Regions from separate parts of the Bacillus sp. GbtcB14 genome, predicted to be linked through region 1. Evidence: riboswitches for the same ligand, from Rfam matches in the RefSeq annotation. Region 1 holds a riboswitch; each other region holds the start of a gene.
The links. Region 1 has a riboswitch for S-adenosylmethionine ahead of KVT31_RS10245 (LLM class flavin-dependent oxidoreductase). Riboswitches for the same ligand answer to the same signal wherever they lie in the genome.

Region 2: linked by a shared signal. The riboswitch ahead of KVT31_RS06970 (MFS transporter) and the one ahead of KVT31_RS10245 (LLM class flavin-dependent oxidoreductase) in region 1 are both predicted to bind S-adenosylmethionine.
Region 3: linked by a shared signal. The riboswitch ahead of KVT31_RS12485 (Na+/H+ antiporter NhaC family protein) and the one ahead of KVT31_RS10245 (LLM class flavin-dependent oxidoreductase) in region 1 are both predicted to bind S-adenosylmethionine.

The regions. Positions count from the first base shown of each region.
Region 1 covers NZ_JAGXJT010000003.1:250,030-256,829, forward strand. Annotated here, with positions in the region: gene KVT31_RS10230 (hypothetical protein) at 1-30, shown strand, start outside; partial or broken gene KVT31_RS10235 (sensor histidine kinase) at 594-1,007, shown strand; gene KVT31_RS10240 (hypothetical protein) at 1,297-1,503, opposite strand; SAM riboswitch class I at 1,740-1,846, shown strand; gene KVT31_RS10245 (LLM class flavin-dependent oxidoreductase) at 1,929-2,987, shown strand; gene KVT31_RS10250 (ATP-grasp domain-containing protein) at 2,980-3,936, shown strand; gene KVT31_RS10255 (S-layer homology domain-containing protein) at 4,251-5,987, shown strand; gene KVT31_RS10260 (DUF4256 domain-containing protein) at 6,153-6,719, shown strand.
Region 2 covers NZ_JAGXJT010000002.1:389,797-396,596, forward strand. Annotated here, with positions in the region: gene brnQ (branched-chain amino acid transport system II carrier protein) at 1-312, opposite strand, end outside; gene KVT31_RS06960 (FMN-dependent NADH-azoreductase) at 547-1,239, opposite strand; gene KVT31_RS06965 (arsenic resistance protein) at 1,535-2,500, shown strand; gene KVT31_RS06970 (MFS transporter) at 2,554-3,777, opposite strand; SAM riboswitch class I at 3,907-4,012, opposite strand; gene KVT31_RS06975 (DUF4153 domain-containing protein) at 4,146-5,393, opposite strand; gene topB (DNA topoisomerase III) at 5,665-6,800, opposite strand, start outside.
Region 3 covers NZ_JAGXJT010000003.1:678,297-685,096, forward strand. Annotated here, with positions in the region: gene gltP (glutamate/aspartate:proton symporter GltP) at 1-1,174, shown strand, start outside; gene KVT31_RS12480 (ribonuclease FAU-1 family protein) at 1,242-1,760, shown strand; SAM riboswitch class I at 1,881-1,986, shown strand; gene KVT31_RS12485 (Na+/H+ antiporter NhaC family protein) at 2,081-3,397, shown strand; gene KVT31_RS12490 (lmo0954 family membrane protein) at 3,627-3,983, shown strand; gene KVT31_RS12495 (PspA/IM30 family protein) at 4,046-4,708, shown strand; gene liaF (cell wall-active antibiotics response protein LiaF) at 4,815-5,555, shown strand; gene KVT31_RS12505 (sensor histidine kinase) at 5,555-6,610, shown strand; gene KVT31_RS12510 (response regulator) at 6,607-6,800, shown strand, end outside.

The DNA of each region.
Region 1 (6,800 bases):
ATTAGAGTTGGGGTTGATGTAATAGAGTAGTAAATGAAATGTTTTTATTATAATTCTCGAAAATATATAGTTGTTTCTATGAGGAAAAAAGAAGAGAATCTTATTTTTGATTCTCTTCTTTTTTTGTTTATTAGAGAAAGGCTTTTACTTGATTTTCTCTCATTTTTATCGCCCCTTTATAACGGTTCAAGTGTAATATCAAACAAAAAAGGTCCCTCAGGCAAGCTGAGAGACCATTCAAAGTACAATCATTGATTTTAGGTGCAAAATAAAATGGTAATCAATCTAATAAATTATAAATGACTAAATTTTTCTCCTGATTTCAAATTTTTGCCAACCTCGATAAATATATTCAATTAATAATGTATAATTCCTAGTATAATATTATTTTGTTTATGTAAAAAAATGGTAAATGTAGAAGTAAAACAATTAATCTTTCTTTGTGAAATTAAACATAAACAATCCAATAGAAAAAATCACAAAAAATTCTATTATAAATTTCTTTTAAAGGTAACATATAAATACAATCTACTAATCTGACAAAATACAGCAAAGACCGTACGAGCTTCGTCGGTGGATTGTAAAAGGTATTCTCTATAATGGTTCAAGAATCTTCAATTGAAATAACAACAAATATAGAGGAAGACCTATTTATTAAAGCAGACCAAACATTGATGATGCGTTTATTAATGAATTTATTGACGAATGCGATTGCTTATGGCAAAGAGAATGGCAGTGTGAATATACAACTGTTCCGTGATGAACCCAACATAATAGGTAAAGTCTCCGATAATGGTATAGACATCAGCGAGCAACATATTACGAAAATATGGGAACGCTTCTATCGAGTTGATGCAGCACGAACATCTTCAAACATTGGAAACACAGGTTTAGGATTGTCGATGGTGAAATGGATTGTCGAACTATACGGAGGAAAAATTACCGTTGAAAGTAAATTAGGGGAAGGCAGTACTTTTACATTTAAACTACCAATTGAAAAACGATAGTACAAATTCGACATATTGAATAGAAAGAATCGAAATAACGTATTAAAAAAAGATGAAATCGGTGATTTCATCTTTTTTAAACATATACTATCAATGGCCGCATCCTGCATTACACTAGGATTTTAGTGAGTGATGTTTGAGTGTTTAAATGACACAATAGTTGTAACTAACTGTTGTGTTATTTGTTCATTTTTCTTTCTTTTGTGTATATGAAGAAAAAACAAATCGTCTAAAAAAAGAATGAGGCTATGAGTAAAACACTACCGTCAAGAAGTGTCTTGGGTATATTTTATTCTCTGAATTTATCTGGTTTTTCAACTCTAAATGATTGCACCTCACCGCACTCTAAACAAAATGTGGTTAATAGTTTGGAACGCTTCCCGCCTGAAAAGAATCTACTAGATTCATCTTCACAAACATATGCATGATAAGCAGATCCAACTCTTCCTTCTTTAAATGTAGTAGAACCACAATTCTCGCATCGTTTATTTTTCATGTTACTAACACCTCTTTTGCTGTGTTTTTAAGATAGAAGTAAAGCAACTTGGTTATACATGATATTTTCGACATGATACAACATACCCCTTTATATATTCGTAAGTAAAACAATACCCTTATGAAGCTCTATAAAAATATGATTTCTTATATATCATTTAATACTTATAGGAAAAATGAGTATTAAATGATTGATTTTTATTATTCTGATGATTATAATAAATGGAAACCAAACAATTCTTATGTTGAGAAGTGGAGGGACGGGCCCTATGAAACTTCGGCAACCTCGTATGAGACGAAAGGTGCCAAATCCTGCAGGTGAAGAAACACCTGAAAGATAAGAGCGGTTCACTTAGTCAAGAAGGCTACTCTTATTTTGATAAGAGTAGCCTTTTTTATGGCTAAAAGGTAAAGGGGGAATAGGTAGTGGAGTATGGTTTTTGGTTACCGATTTTTGGGGGATGGCTTCGAAATGTAGATAATGAATCTATGCCGCCTACGTTTGAGTATGCAAAACAAACAGCGCAAGCGGCAGAACAATTAGGTTTTTCAACAACACTTATTGCGGAATTAAACTTAAATGATATAAAAGGTGTTTCAGCACCAAGTTTAGAAGCGTGGACAACTGCGGCAGCACTTGCAGCAGTAACGGATAAATTAGAGATTATGACAGCTGTCAGACCGGGCTTCCACAATCCAGCAGTTACAGCGAAAATGGCAGCGAATATCGATCAATTAAGTAATGGCCGTTTTACATTGAATGTAGTTTCAGCATGGTGGGAAGAAGAAGCGAGGCAGTATGGCGGAGTATTTACCGCACATGATGAAAGATATGATCGCACAGAGGAATTTGTAACAATTTTGAAGGAACTTTGGAAAGAAGAAGTGTTTTCTTATAAAGGGAATTTTTATGAGCTTCATCATACACATTTAAGTCCAAAGCCTGTGCAGAAACAGGGCATTAAGATTTATGCAGGTGGTGAAAGTGAAAGAGGAAAAGAGGTCATTGTAAATCACGCGGATGCATATGTCATGCATGGGGGAACAGTGGAAGAGGTATCTGTGAAAATAGAAGATATGAAGAAACGTAGAAAGAAAGTCACAGAGGAGCCATTGCAGTCATTTGGGCTTGCGGCTTACGTCATTTGTCGTGATACAGAAGAAGAGGCATTAGAAGAATGGAGACGCATAACGGATGTGAAAGACGATGCTTTAGGTTACGCGGGTTACCAAGACTTTATTAGTAAATCGCATTTGGAACAGCAAGTGAAATTGAATGATTATTCCGTATCCAATCGCGGGTTACGTCCTAATCTAATCGGAACACCAGAACAAATTGCAGAAAGGATACTCGCTTTTGAAAAAGTGGGTGTTACGTTATTACTTTTACAATTTTCGCCACAGCTTGAAGAGATGAAACGATTTTCTGAAAAAGTGATGCCATTAGTTGAAGCAAAAAGAAAGGAATTGATTACAAATGAGTAAAATTTACATATTACATGAGAATAAAGAATGGACGGATCATTTGGTGAGAAGGTTAGAAGAACTAGAGTTACCTTATGAGGAATGGCATTTAGATGAAGGAACACTTTCGTTAGAAAAAGAACCTCCTCAAGGTGTTTTTTATAGCCGCATGAGTGCTTCTTCACATACGAGAGGTCATCGATATGCACCTGAGTTGACGGAAGGAGTCCTTGCTTGGCTAGAGGGATACGGGCGCACAGTATTTAATGGGTCTCGTGCATTACGCCTTGAAGTAAGTAAATTGAATCAATATGCAGCATTAAGAAATTTTGGGATACAAGTGCCGAAAACAATTGGTGCTGTGGGCCGTGATCATATAGTAAAAGCAGCAAGGGAGTTAGGGGAAGTACCGTTCATTACAAAACATAACCGTGCAGGTAAAGGTCTTGGTGTTCAACTATTTCATTCTATTGATGCTTTAGAACAATATTTGGATGGTCCGACGTTTGAAGAACCCATTGATGGAATTACTTTAATCCAGCAATATATTGAAGCGCCAGAACCATACATTACACGTTGTGAGTTTGTAGGCGGCCAGTTTGTATATGCAGTTAAAGTAGATACATCAGAAGGATTTGAACTTTGTCCAGCAGATGCGTGTTCGATTCAAGATGCTTTCTGCCCAGTAGGAGAAGAGAGGGAGAAAGAAGTGCAAACAAAATTTGAAATTATATCGGACTTCCAAGAGCCAATTATTGAACAATACAAAGAGTTTTTGAAAGAAAATGAAATTACCGTTGCTGGTATTGAATTTATTCGTAGTGCAGATGGAACAATTTATACGTATGATATTAATACAAATACAAACTATAATTCTGATGCAGAGTCTGTAGCGAATCAATTTGGTATGCTTGAGCTTGCTACATTCCTTGGAATAGAATTAGAAAAACAAGTAGAATCAGTGAAATAATATATAAGTTTCTAGTAAAATCTTTGTTAAAGTAATCGTGGTCGTATGGCCAAGTTCTTATGGTTTTTGCACTAGAACGAAAAGTATAAGAAGTAGCCCAAGTTTCAATGAGGAACTTGGGCTATTTCTATGTTATATATCTACAAGTAAAACAACATAATATCACTATGAATTCCTATAACAATATGAGTTTTTGCATATTTCAAAACTTAGTATATCCTTCAAAAAGTTTTAATTGTATAATATATTTTGTCATATTCTTTTAGATTTTTCGACAAAATATATAAATAGAGAACGTATTGGGAGAAGGAATTATGTACACAAAACTATTAAAATCAATTACATCATTATCACTTATTGGTGGTGCTTTATTGTATGCAAACGGCAGTGATGTGAAAGCTGCTGAGGCGGGTGTTTTTTCTGATGTGCCTACATCGCATTGGTCGTATCCGGCAATTAAAGATTTAGCGAGTAAAAATATTATTTCAGGTTATGGAAATGGGATATTTGGTTTCGGTGATGTTGCGACGAGAGAGCAAGTTGCAGCTTTAGTGTATCGAGTTATGCTACCGAATAAACAAGGCGGAACGTTTAGTAGCAATAATACTCTTTATGTATTAAAGGACGGATCTAAGTTTAATAATCCTTATGGCGATATTAATCAGAATTCTACGATGTTCCCTGAGGAAATTTTAATGTTAACAAAAGCAGGGGTATTTAAAGGAGATGAGAAAGGGAATTTTAGACCGAAAGCTCCTGTGAGTCGTGCGGAAATGGCGCAAATTTTAACAAACGCTTTTCATCTTTCTGCGAAACAAAAGCATACATTTAACGATGTTCCAAATGGTTTTTGGGGTGAAAACGCTATTAGCGCAGTGCAGTCAACCGGAATTGCTTCTGGTACAGGCGAAGGGAAATTTGAGCCATCTAAAACGGTAACACGCGAACAGTATGCACAGTTTTTATATAATACTTTGAAATATAAAAAGCCTGAAGTTGCGGTGCAAGATACCGGAGATGCGGCATTATTAGTAGCATTCAAAGATGAAGTGCAAAAGCGTATTAATATGTACGAAACGAATATTACACTTCCATATAAAACGAAAAATGGTAATCCAGAAGAAGTAATGAATACACTTTTCGATGCATATAAAGAAGTTGCAAGTAAAAATGAGTATACAAATTATAATAGATCGAATGTTTCATATGGCATTTCTGGATCGCCTGGAAATTATACGTTTACGTTAAAGATTACATATCGTGAAACGAAAGAACAAACGGAATATGTAATGAAGCAAGCAAAGGCAATTGTTTCTTCTATTACGCAAGTTGGAATGGATGATCATGAAAAAGTGAAGGCGATTCATGATTATGTCGTAAAGCATATTTCTTATGATACGTCTTATAAAGCTTACACAGCATATGAAGCACTCGTAAATCGTTCTGCGGTTTGCCAAGGTTACGCACTATTAACTTATCAATTATTAAAAGAAGCTGGAATTGAGAATCATTTTGTAGTAGGAACTGGAGACGGTCAGCCTCATGCTTGGAATTTAGTGAAAATCGAAAACAAATGGTATCACCTTGATACAACATTCGATGATCCGGTGCCAGATGAACAAGGCCGTGTAACGTATTCTTATTTCAACTTATCTGATGAGCAAATCGCAAGAAATCATGAGTGGAATAGAAGTGATTATCCGCAAGCTACAACAAATTATTATAGTACATTAACAAATAAAATTGCGGCAGGTGGTACGAAAATTCCTGCATATCAGCAAATATTAAAAGATACAAAGCTAAATTATTTAGGAAATGAATATATCGCAAATAACTATAATGAATTAAAAAATAAAATGCAGAAAAGTTATAGCGCAAATTCAAAACAGATTGAAATCCTTTATAAGCAATCAATGGATGGCGCATTGCAAGATGTGAAAAAAGTAATTGGAGAAATTGGTTATCCGCAAGGAGCGAATCGTGTTTCTTATAAAGCTGAGCCGTATAATGCGAAAGAAGGATATTCTTTAGTGACGATTACGTTTATGTAGTGATAATGAGAAAAAGCATCTGTTTCAGATGCTTTTTTCAAATTGTTGAAAAAGAGATACAACAAATTATATAATTTGTTGTAAACTGTAAAACAATTATTGAGAAGAGTTATTATAAAACATATACTTAAGTGATTATAAGGGAACATAATACGGAGGACTAATATGACAAAGAATAAAAATGAGTTATCAGTAGAACAACGAGAAGAATTATTAAAAGTATTAAAAGCTCGTTTTGAGAAAAATATGAACCGCCATGAAGATCTTGAATGGTCTAAAGTTGAAGAGAAGTTGGCTGCTAATCCTGAAAAATTGTGGTCACTTAATGAAATGGAAGTAACTGGTGGTGAGCCAGATGTTATTAATTATGACGAAGAGAAGGATGAGTATACTTTCTGTGATTGTTCAAAGGAGAGTCCTAAAGGCCGCAGAAGTCTTTGTTATGATCGTGAAGCGCTAGAATCAAGAAAAAAACATCAACCAGAAAATACGGTTATTGATGTAGCAAATGCTATGGGGATTGAATTATTAACTGAAGAGCAATATCGAGAGTTACAACAACTTGGGAATTTTGATATAAAATCATCAAGTTGGGTACAAACACCTTCAGATATTAGAGAACTTGGTGGTGCACTTTTCTGTGATTATCGCTTCGGACATGTTTTTGTGTACCATAATGGAGCAGATTCCTACTATGCTGCCAGAGGTTTTCGTGGTTCTTTAAGGGTTTAAGTTTTATGTGAATAAGAAAAGGGTCTGCATTCAAAGGCTATTAAAAAATATTCTTAGTTTAAAAAGTGAAAACGTCCTCGA
Region 2 (6,800 bases), on a different contig from region 1:
TCCTGTTCTCGGAATAGCGAATAACGGACCAATTGCTAAATATAAAACTGTCGTAAATACAATTCCGAATACTGGATGCACGCGACCTGCTAACGATTGTAAATCTTCTTTACCTGAAATACCAAATGCTAATACTCCAAGTAACGGTAAACCTACACCTGTTACTAAAAATCCAGCGTTTGCAATCCATACATTCTCACCTGCCGATTGACCAAGCATTGCCGGGAATATTAAATTTCCTGCTCCAAAAAATAGTGCGAATAACATTAATCCAATAACTACTATGAACGAAAACGGTACTTTGTTCGTCATAATATAACCTCCATTCCAATCCTTTTATCTCATTTCCATTTTTAACTAATTGAATTTTCTGAATATTTAATTTAAGTATCAACTATTCTTGAACTCATTATAGTTTGAAATATAATATTTTGCAATACTATTTTCAAACTTTTCTTTTATTTTATAAATATACATTTTTTAACATAGAAATAGACTAAAAAACCAACATGGTCATCCATGTTGGTTTTTTACATTTACTATCAATTAAAATTTTGCCGCTACTTTTTTAACGTTCTCTAAACCTTCTTCAACAATTTGTTGTGAACGATCTGGATATTGATTGTGCCCTTCAATTACAACAGTCTCTGGATTTGTAATTCCCCAGAACCCAAGCACATTCGTTACATAATTAACGGCCATTTCCATAGGAGCCATTTGTTCTGAAGAGTAATCTGAACCACGTGCACCTAATACAACGACTTTCTTATCACCAGCTAAACCTTCTGGGCCATTTGCTGTATATTTAAACGTTTTTCCAGCTTGAGATAAATATGAAATATACGTAATTAATGGCGCTGGGACTGTGAAGTTCCATAGTGGAAAGGCAAATACAACTTTATCAGCTTCTAAAAATTGATTTAAATATTGATCTACCGTAGCTACAGCCTTCTCTTCTTCTGCTGTTAACCCCATTCCTTGACTACGTTTGTATCCACCTGAAATAGCGATATTTCCGTAATACGGAAGATCTAATGCGAATAAATCTAACTCCGTAATTTCTGTATTTGGATTCGCTTCTCTATAAGCACTTACAAATGTTTCATACATTCTTGAACTAACTGCTTGCTCCGCTGGACGATCGTTTGCTTTTACAAATAATACTTTTGACATTGTTTTATTCCCCTCTACTTTTGTATTTTCTTCTTTTTTACCAAATAACGAGCTAAATAATCCCATTTTATTCACCTAAACTTTCTTATCATATTCATTATTCATCATCATAAAAATTCTTATTCTAATAAAAAGTTCCAATAGATACCTTAAGTACAAACATAAAAAAACTTTTTGTTATTTAATTACCTTATGTAAGTGATTGTAATACAGTTACTTACTTTAGTCAAGTAACTTTAAATAAAAAATAATATCTCGAATTAAAAACAAAAACTGCAATACAATTAAAATACCCATTGTAACTTTATTGTTTGTATAATGGATGTAGAGAGGGCAATTCATATTTAGAAAGGATTTACTCATGAGCACTATAGAAAAAATTCAAACTTTTATTATTCTTTTTGCTGTTACATGCGGCATCGTACTCGGACAATTTAATTTGATACATATGTATTCAGAGCACTTTATTGTCCCATTCTTATTTTTCATGCTGTATGGATTATTCCTCAGCATTCCATTGAAAGAAATAAAAAATGGATTCCGTAATTTAAAATTCGCTGGGACGAGCCTTACTATTAATTTTGTATGGACACCTTTACTCGCTTGGGGGTTAGGAGCACTATTTCTTTCAGATCACCCAGCACTTTGGGTTGGATTTATTATGTTAATGGTTACTCCATGTACAGATTGGTACTTAATCTTTACTGAAATAGCGAAAGGAAATGTAGCACTTTCTACTGCTATTTTGCCTGTAAATTTAATATTGCAAGTACTACTCCTTCCCATTTATTTATTTTTATTTGCTGGTGTCATGAAGACTGTAGCGGTTTCTGTTTTAGTAGAAAGCATTGTTATCGTAATCGTCTTACCATTTGTACTTGCACACGCTACAAAGTTCATTATGAATAAACTGAAAAAAACTGAAACACTCGAGAATAAACTCATTCCATTTTTCAGCTCTGCTCAAATTGTATTTTTAAGTTTAGCAATCGTAGCGATGTTTGCATCACAAGGTAAATATTTACTACAAAATATGAATGTCGTTTTACTATTACTCATTCCTGTTCTATTGTTTTTCATCATTAATTTTGTACTAGGACAATTTATCGGACGCATGATGCGTTTATCTTATAACGATACAGTAAGCCTAAACTTAACAACATTAGCCAGAAACTCTCCTGTTGCACTCGCTATCGCTGTAACAGCTTTTCCTGACGAGCCTCTTATTGCACTTGCACTCGTTATTGGACCATTGATTGAACTGCCAGTACTTGCTTGTGTTTCACAAGTGTTGTTACTTATTAAGAAAAAACAGCAATATACATAAAAAAACGTCCTACTTTAGGACGTTTTTTATTTTTGAAAAATCTCATACAACACTTATTTCTTATTTATCATTACAAATGAAATAACCGAAACTAAAAACGTAATAATACCAATTATAATAAATAGAATAGAAGCTGAAATTGACTCTAATGAATATCCTGTTATTGCAATTCCAACTGGAGTTGATACTAATAATAACGAACTTAAAAAACCAAAAAATCTCCCTTGCACTTCATTTGGAATTAATTTTCTATACAGTACTCCAAAATATACATTACTCACTCCAAATGCAATTCCTGATAAAAAATAATAAACTGAAAATAATACCGGATTTAACGTCGTACCCATTGCAGCATTAAAAATCCCCATGATAGCAGTACATATAAAAGCAGTCGTAATCGTTTTATATTTACGAATCTTTTTAGTAATAAATGCTCCTATTAAAATCCCTATCGGTGATGCCGCAAAAACTATACTATACCATCCCGTAGAAAGGTCCATTTCTCTAACAACTATTACTTGTAGTGAAAGCATACACGCCGCTCCAAGTAAATTAATAACCGCAGCGCTCATAAGCAATGTTTTCAATGATTGATTACTATTAAATATGGAGAAACCCTCTTTAAAGTCTTCGTAAAAAGGCTTTTTCTTTTCTACTTTCAATTCACGTGGAAATTTGATGTTCATTAAAATTAAAAAAGATATAAAGAATGTGAGTGAATCTAATACAAATACTCCATGAAAACTAAAAATACTAATTAAAAAACTCGCTATTAAAGGAATGGTAACCGATATGATTTGTATTGATATTTGCCTCAGCGTAATCGCTTGTTGAACATGCTTTTCTTCCACATATGTTACTAATGCTGCATTTGAAGCTGGTGTAAATAAGGAACTCCCCATTGAACGTATTATAAGTAAAATTAGTAACGGAATGTATAGCATTTTATTATAAAATGCTATAACTGCAATTAAAATCATAACGATACATCTCATAACATCCGCAATTATCATAAGCTTTCTTCTCGACATTCGATCTGCTAACGTTCCTGTCACAGGCGCAAACAGAATCGTAGTCGTTGCTATTGCAATGTTTACTCCAGAAACAAGTATTGGAGAATTCGTTAATTTCATTACCCATAACGGTAAAACGAGCGTAACCATTGAATTGCCTATCAAAGAAGTGCAACTTGCTAAGAAAAAATACGAAAAAACTTTATTGCTCCAAATACTATCACTAGTGCTATCCTCTTTTAAACTTTCAACTTGATTATTCACTACGCCCTCCGGTTTCTTCTTCTATATTTTCTTTAATTCTTTCGCTTCTGTATCACCACCTTTCTAATTCTCTATTTATATGACAAAAAACCTTCTTCAAAATAAGAAGAAGGTTTTCTTATAACCGAATTCTTATCTATTAGGACTTTTAGATCCTACAGGATTTAGCACCTTTATTTAACATTAGGTTGCTGAGGCTTCGAAGGGCCAGTCCCTCCACCTCTCTTAATAAGAAGTTTTTATTTAATTATCTAAATTTCTTGTATTTTACATCAAAATAATTTCAATATGTTTTTCTATACAGTTAAAAGAAGATGACACCTATCATCCTCTTTTAACAATTTTGTCGTTACGTTAATAAAACCTTTCTAATTAAAAATTATAGGAAAAGTAAATATAACAACCGCTGCCCAAAGTCCGTAGATTGGCAAATACTTCGTAACGGCATCTTGAATAGCTGTCGGTCCTGATTTGTTTTGCAAGAAACGCATATAAGAAAACATAATCCAAATGAGATTTGCCCAGATCAGTATGTTTACGCCTAAAACAGCAAGTCTATTAGGTGTAATCCCGTAAGAAGAAAGTCTGAATACGATGGCTGACAATGCGACAGTGTCAATAATAAGTGCCAGAACAATTAAGGCAAAATTTATATAATCTGAAATGCTCTTTTTCTCGTCTGAATCACTCTCAACGATAGAAAATATAGTAACAGCCAATACACCAAGGAGTATTCCGTTGAAGGCCATTAAGAAATTGCGGTCCAAGAATGGATTTTTCCCGACCCACATTACCGTTATAAGATAGATAAACAATGTGATTAAGACAAGTGGACTAAAAATTTTAGATATGTATGGTGTAATATTTTTAGCAAGTTTAAGATTTAATGATACTAAGTATGCAGCCACTACAGCGAGAGCGGCAGCTCCAAATAAAACAACATTACTAAAATAGAACTCTCCTATATCCAAGTCAACAAAGCTAAATAAACGCATGGTTAATACTGCTAGTATCATTCCGCTCACTGCCATACTCGCGTAGAGAAGACCATATTCTAAATTAAACTTAATATACGCTAATCTTGTACTACCTTTTGAATATTCATTTCCCGTAAACGCAAGTCCCAATAAGAGCCATAACAATATAGGAAGATGTAAATACGCAAGGATACTGCTGTCTTTATAATTTAATGGCAACATATTAAGATACAACCCGGCAATTAGGAACAACGCTGCCAGGAAATAAATAATACTTTTTTTCGGAGTATTATTGTAAATAAAATAAGCAGCGATAAAGGGCATTACACCAAAAGCTATGTTAATTGGAGCAATTGCTTCCTGCTCGACAAAGTGGAAAATGATTCTAGTGCTTAGCCCAGCTAAAATAGCTAACATGCCCATGAATAAGAAACCTTTTTGAAACAGTGATATTTTTTCTGCATTTGTCTTTCCCTTGAAATGCAACCTTTCATACCAAGCAGCTAGCACCTGAGAATCAGGGTTTTCATCCCATGCTTGTGAGAATGACTTTTTAAAAGCTTTCGGGTCTTTTCTATACATTCTCTCCAACTCATGAGGGTTATCCATATTTTCAATAATCAAATTGTGATTGTTCATAGTTTTACCTCCTCTAATAAAAAACAGCGTTGTTACCTTTCTATAAAAAGCATCTCACTGATTTATTATGATATTGATTTTAATACAAAATTTATTGTTTTACAATAAAAAATTATCAATTATAAAGATTTTTTTATTGTATATTTCATTTCAAATAAAAATATATAGTACTACTTATTCAAAAAAAATATCCTATAGTATAGACTTTTTTAAGTGTCTATTCTATAGGATACAGTTTAATTATCATATTTTTTTTATTTGTTGAAACAACTTAATTCTCAAACACAAAATTCATCTTATTATCTTTCCACTCTAACTTCGCATCAAACGTTTTCTCGCCCTTTTTAAAACCTTTAATTAAATCGGTCTTTTCACCTTTTAAGAGCTTTGTCATATTCTTTTGCGAAATTGTTTTGCTTAATATCTTCTTTGAGATGGTAAAATCACATTGTGTCGTGTTGTAGTTGGAACAACCGTAAAACGTTGACTTATCAATCACATCTCCATCACATTTTTTACAACTACCAACCTTTTTACCTGTTGTAAATTTCGATCCTTTTCGCTCAATCGATTCAACATGTAATCCAGTGAAATCCCATTTCTCCGACATTTCCACTGCATCTTCAATAATTTTAGCTGATAGCTTTTTCGTTTGTTCCATAAATGTAGCTGGGGATGCTGTGCCTTCCCCGATTTCTGCAAGGCGCTGCTCCCATTTCGCTGTCATTTCTGGTGAAGCTAGTATTTTGTCTCCGATTGCGGTAATTAATACTTTTCCTTTATCGGTTGCGTACACTTGGTTCTTCTGCACATCTATATATTTACGGTCTTTCAGCATCGTAATAATACCTGCACGCGTTGCCTCAGTACCTAGTCCTTCTGTTTTCTTTAATACTTTCTCCAGCTCTTCATTCTCTAAATACTTACCCGCTGTTTTCATTAACGTAATAAGTTGTCCTTCTGTATAACGCTTCGGCGGCTGTGTTTTTCCTTCTTTCACTTTCACCTTTACAACTTTTCCTTGTTCACCTTCTGCGACAATTGGAAGAATTGTTTCGTCATCTTTATCATCTTGGAAAATAACTTTACGCCAACCTTCTTGAATTTGCTGTTTTCCTTTTGAAATGAATTCAGCACGTTCATCTACAAGAGTTGTAATCGTTGTGTAGTCAAAGATTGCTACTTCATAATGCGCCGCAATCAGTCTTCTTACGATCATATCGTAAATTTTCTTTTCATCACCTGATAGTTTGCTTGGATTTGTAACTTGCTCTGTCGGTATAATTGCGTAGTGATCTGTAACTTTTTTTTCATTCACATAACGCTTATTGTTCATAATCGATTCAACTGGAGCTGGTAATAAACCTTTATATTCATCAAACTGACTTAACTTCTGTAAAATATCAG
Region 3 (6,800 bases), 430 kb from region 1:
CCTAAAACCAATTGGTGATATTTTTATCCGATTAATTAAAATGATCGTTGTGCCGATTGTTGTAGCAAGTATTGTTGTTGGGGTTGCTGGTGTTGGCGATGTAAAAAAATTAGGCCGACTAGGCGGAAAAACAATTATTTACTTTGAAATTATTACAACACTTGCAATTGTTGTTGGTCTGTTAATAGCGAATATTTTCCAACCGGGAAAAGGCGTGAATATGGATCAATTAACAAAGACTGATATTTCTAAATATGCAGAAACAACATCTCAAGTACAAAGTCATTCGTTTGCAGATACATTTGTGAATATCGTTCCAACGAATATTATGAAATCATTGGTTGAGGGCGATATGCTTGCGATTATCTTCTTCTCTGTACTATTTGGTTTAGGAGTTGCGGCGATTGGTGAAAGAGGGAGACCGGTTCTTCAATTTTTCCAAGGTGTAGCAGATGCGATGTTTTACGTGACTAACCAAGTTATGAAATTTGCACCGTTTGGTGTATTCGCATTAATTGGTGTAACAGTTTCGACGTTTGGCTTATCTTCATTAATTCCATTAGGGAAATTAGTCATAGTTGTATATGGTGCGATGATTTTCTTCGTTGTAGTCGTACTAGGACTTACAGCGAAACTATTTGGAATTAACATTTTCCAATTCTTTAAGATTTTAAAAGACGAGCTGATCTTAGCATACTCTACAGCAAGTTCAGAAACAGTTTTGCCGAAAATTATGGAGAAGATGGAAAAATTCGGTTGTCCGAAAGCAATTACATCTTTCGTTATTCCAACAGGTTATTCGTTTAACTTAGATGGATCAACACTATATCAAGCAATTGCAGCAATTTTCTTAGCGCAAATGTATGGTATTGAATTATCCATTACACAACAAATTACATTATTACTTGTATTAATGGTTACATCAAAAGGTATTGCGGGTGTACCGGGCGTATCATTCGTTGTATTATTAGCAACACTTGGTACAGTAGGTATTCCAGCTGAAGGTTTAGCCTTCATCGCTGGTATTGACCGTATTTTAGATATGGCCCGTACAGCAGTTAACGTTGTAGGTAACTCTTTAGCAGCTGTAGTTATGTCTAAGTGGGAAGGTCAGTATGACGCTGAAAAAGGACAAGCTTATTTAGAGGAAATTTCCAATAAACAAGCAGCTTAAATTATAATTTGAACAAGCTCTCACATAATATGTGGGGGCTTTTCTATATAGAAGGGGAGCGGACGTAATGAAACGTAAATATGGTGACGGTTCTTCGTGGAAGCGACTAATAGAGAAAGATTATACGGTTAAGCAAATAGAAGAGGGAATGCTAGGAATACTGGAAATAAAAAAGGTTAGGGAACCTAGTTATAAAGAATATGATGGGAAAGAACTTTGTATTGCAGGGAATCAGTATACGTGGATTCAATATTTCATAAATGGGGAGAACTTTGCGATTACAGCCATGTTAGATGATCAGAAAAAATTAGTGCAATATTACATCGATGTGACGAAAGAATATAAAATAGACGACCGTGGTTTACCGTATTTTGATGATTTATATTTAGATGTAGTGTTATTACCGAACGGTAAGATGTATGTACTCGATGAAGATGAGCTAGAGGGTGCTTATAAAAGTGCCGATGTTACAAAAGAAGAGTATGATTTAGCTTGGTGCACTACGAAATGGATAATAGCTGCAATAAACAATAGTGAATTTTATTGGATTTCAATATTAGAAGAAGAAATCCAAAAGTTAAAATGAGTATTGTATTCAAATTTTTGCATAATTACCAAAAAAATCTATACAAAAAATAATTGACTTTTGTTTTGTAAGCGAGTAAAGTTAGGGAAGAAATTATTATTAAAAAATAAATATGAAACCTTCTTATAAAGAGAGGCGGAGGGACTGGCCCTACGATGCCTCGGCAGCGGACTCGATTTCAGAGTGCTGTGCCAAATCCAGCAAGCATGTGCTTGAAAGATGAGAAGAGCGTTTCTTATAGATGTATAAGACCTCTTCTCGTTGGAAGAGGTCTTTTGTTGTTCAGTAGAAAAGGTTTAAAACTAGGGAGAGATGATACTTTGAAAGAAACGAGAGGAAATGGTTTAGCTTTATTACCGCTTGGAATATTTTTGGCACTATTTATTGGTTCTGGAATTATTACAGGTGATTTCTATAAATTGCCGATACTTGTAGCGATTTCAATTGCTGTAGGAGTCGCTTTAGCAATGAATCGTAAAGAAAGCTTTAATGTAAAAGTGGAACGATTTGCTAAAGGTGCAGGGAATCCAGATATTATGATTATGGTTTTAATTTTTGTACTGGCAGGAGCGTTCTCTGAAACAGCAAAAGGGATGGGCGGCGTTGATTCTACAGTTAACTTAGCGTTATCAATTTTACCGCAAGGATTTATCGTAGCTGGAATTTTTGTTATCGGGGCATTTATTTCATTAGCGATGGGAACTTCAATGGGAACAATTGCTGCATTAGCACCAATTGCTGTAGGTATTAGTGGGCAAACTGATATCTCAATTGCACTTACGATGGCGACAGTTGTTGGCGGAGCGATGTTTGGTGATAATTTATCATTTATTTCAGATACAACAATCGCAGCTGTACGCTCGCAAGGAACAGAAATGAAAGATAAGTTTAAAACGAACTTTTTAATTGTATTACCGGCAGCTATTATTACAATTGTACTATTAGTAATCATTACTTTAGGAAGCGACACGCAGATTAAAGCGCATAGCTTTGACTGGATAAAGATTTTACCGTATGCAGGAGTACTTATTACAGCGCTACTGGGTTGGAATGTACTTATTGTGTTAACTGGTGGAACTGTACTATCCGGCGTTATCGGTCTTTTAGATGGTAGTTACACGTTAGAGAGTTTCTTTAAAAGTGTAACGACTGGAATGGGCGGTATGATGGAGTTAGTATTACTTGCTATTTTAATTGGTGGTATGGTCGAACTGATTCAATATAATGGTGGTATTCAATATTTAATGAATATTTTAACTCGTAACATTCGTTCAAAAAAAGGAGCGGAGTTCGGTATTGCTGGCTTAGTGAGTATGACGAATATGTGTACAGCGAATAATACGATTTCTATTATCTTTACAGGTCCGCTTGCGAAAAACATTGCAGACCAATATGAAATTGATCCTCGTAAATCAGCGAGTGTATTAGATCTTTTCTCGTGTTGTGTGCAAGGATTAATTCCGTATGGTGCGCAAATGTTAACTGCAGCAGGATTTGCAGCGTTATCTCCGATTGAATTGTTACCATATGCGTTTTATCCGATTTTAGTTGGAGTATGCGGAATCATTTCTATATTAATTGGTTTCCCGAGGTTTTCTAAAGTAGCGGGAAAGAAAGAGTATCATAAAACAGCATAAGTAAAATGAAGTTTATGAAATAGTAACGAAAGCCGTACAGAGAATGTTCTCTGTACGGCTTTTTATGTGCGATAAAAGAGTGAATCATCCTATCCTACCGTATGTTTTTACAAAAGGCTGAATGCAACTCGGTCTTAAGTCTGAGTCGAAAACGGTTCTTAAGCTCGTTATGGAAAAATGAAAAAATAGTTAAGATAAGAGTATCAAATCGAAGGGAGGCAAGCACAAGATGAAACAATTTCTAGCGTTTATCGCGGCCGGTATTTTGGCTTTAATTGCTCTTGGTAGCCTTGCTGGTATTGTAGGATTCGCAATCGGAGCAGGAGTTGTGTACTGGAGCTATAAATCATTTGTGCGAGCACAATCATTTTTTGGAAAGTTAGCTTGGGGTATTGTTGGTTTAATCGGTTTATCCATTGCACTTTCGCACTCCCCAGCATTAATCGGTATCGCAGCATTAGTAGTTTTATACTACGGATACCGTGAGTGGAAAAAAGAAAAAAATGTAGTTGTTGATTCTGCATCAGAAAGTTCTAAACCATATAGCAACTTTGAAGATGAGTGGAACAAGTTAATGAAAAACTAATAAAAAACTAATAAAAAACTAATAAAAATCAAATTTATAAAGTAGAAGAGAGGAAGATTATAATGAAACAAACTTTATTCGGACGTGTACGCGATGCAATTTTAGCAGATTTTCATAATGTGTTAGATGAGAAAGAAAGAAAAAATCCAATAGCGATGTTAAATCAATATTTACGCGATAGTGAGCGTGAAATAACAAAAATTGAGAAGTTAATTGAGCGCCATAAAACATTAAAATCAAATTTTGCTCGTGAGCTTGAGCAAGCACGTTATTTCGTTAATAAAAGATCAAAGCAAGCTATCATTGCTCAAGAAGCAGGCGAATTACAACTACATGAGCGTGCGTTAGAAGAAGTAGCGTATTATGAAGGGCAAGTAACTCGATTAGAAGAAATGTATGCAGGTGTTGTAGAGCAAATTGATGAGTTGGAGCGTCGTCTTTCTGAGATGAAAAATAAATTAAAAGAAATGCACGCGAAACGTATGGAATTAATGGCACGTGAAAATATGGCACATGCAAATCGTCGTATGAATACTGCTATGCATAAAATGGATGAGAATAATCCGTTCTTACGCTTTGAAGAAATTGAAGATCATATCCGCGACTTAGAAACTCGTATGAATGAGGAGCATGAACGTGACACATTTGATATGAAGATTGCAAAGCTTGAGCGTGAAATGAAAGAAAAGAATGATGTATCGTTAACGAAAGAGTTAACAAAATAATAGTAGTATATTATAAAACAGGCTTATGATATAGTGATAGGAGAAAAGGTGTTGGAAAGCAATGCCTTTTCTTCTATGTATATGTAACAAGAAGGGGGGAGCTGAAATGAAGAAACAATTTTCAAAAACACAATTAATGGGGATGCTCCTCATCATATTTGGATTCGGTCTTTTTCTTGATATGATACTTGGACATTTTGAACCAGGTGGTCTCATTTTTGCATTTATTATGCTTATGTTCGGAAGGCATTATCGTAAAAAGAATCGTTACGTACGGGGAAATGTATTTTTATTTGTTGGTGGTATCGTATTTTTATTCTTCTTATTTTCATCAGCAGCATTTGTTCTTGTCGTATTTGCTTGTTTAGCTTTAATTGGTTATCAACTGATTCAACAAGGACATCAGCAAAAAGCAATGAAGGTTGAAATTAAAGAAAAAGGGATTATAGACGAAGAGAAGCAAATATATCGTACAGAACCATATTTAAAAAATATGTTTGTAGGGAATATACGAATGATGGATCATATTTATGAACTTGAGGATATTAATGTTCAATATGGTGCTTGTGATGTGGAAATAGATTTAACAACTGCTATGATCCCAGAAGGGGAGACAGTAATTGTTATTCGAGGTGTCGTTGGTAATATTCGTTTATATGTGCCATATGATATTGAACTGTCTTTAAATCATTCTGTTATTGTCGGACGTGTGCTCTTGCCAGGTCATGAAGAGACAGGGTTTAATCGCAATGTTACATTTAAAACAGAGCAGTATAAAGAGGCTCCTCGTCGTATTAAAATTATTTCTTCGCTTGTCGTAGGCGATACGGAAGTGAGGAAAGTATAATGAAAAAACAAAAAAATATTTCGTGGATGTATATTCGTTATTCTATGTTGTCCTCTGTTAGTATCGCACTTATTTGTACAATTGTATATGTATGGAAAAGCGAGCAACAAGTGTATGATTTATTATGGAAGGAATCCATCGCTTCTGTTCCAATTGGCTTGTTTATTATGACTACAAGTTTACTTATCGGGGGAATTGTAGGATATGCAATCGGTTACTATATAGAGCAGCGTATACAAGGATTAAATACTTTTCTATTTGAAGTAGAGCGAGGGAATTTTCCGAGCGATGTTTCATTTACTGCAGATGATGAGTTTCATGAAGTGGAACGAAAAGTAATCGTTCTGGCTCGTCGATTAGAGGAGCAAGCTGGACTCTTTCAAAAAGTAACGAATGAACGAGCTCATTGGAATGAAGAGATGAGACAAGAAGCGATTTCCCAGGAAAGGCATCGATTGGCGAGGGAGCTGCATGATTCTGTAAGTCAGCAGCTTTTTGCAATGTCGATGATGATGTCGGCTATTAATGAACAAGTAGCTGAAATTCCAGAAACGACGAAAAAGCAGTTGCAGCTCGTTGAAAATATGGTTGTAAATGCACAATCAGAAATGAGAGCATTGCTTCTTCATTTACGCCCAGTGCAGTTAGAAGGTAAGAAACTAACAGAGGGTATAGAAGAATTATTAACAGAACTGTCTAGAAAGCAACATATGAAAATTGAATGGTTAATTGAACCGATTCAATTAAAAAAAGGTGTAGAAGATCATTTATTCCGTATTGTACAAGAGGCGCTGTCTAATACTTTACGGCATGCGAAGGCAAAGAAAACGGAAGTACGTCTACGCAAAATTGAGCAATATGCAATATTGAAAATTATAGATGATGGTGTCGGTTTTAAAGTAGGGGTTAATAAAGCTGGTTCGTACGGATTAAGATCAATGCAAGAGCGAGTTCATGAAATTGGTGGTACATTAAAAGTGCTTAGTTTTCCAAATAAAGGTACACAAATAGAAGTGAAAGTACCGATTATAATTGAGAGAGGGGGAGAGTCATGATAAAAGTATTACTAGTTGATGATCATGAAATGGTTCGAATGGGTGTATCGGCATATTTATCAACGCAGCCAGATATTGAAGTAGTTGGAGAAGCTGAAAATGGAAGAAAAGGTTCAGAGTTAGCTTTGCAATTAAGACCAGATATTATTTTGATGGACCTTGTCATGGACGAAATGGATGGGGTTGAAGC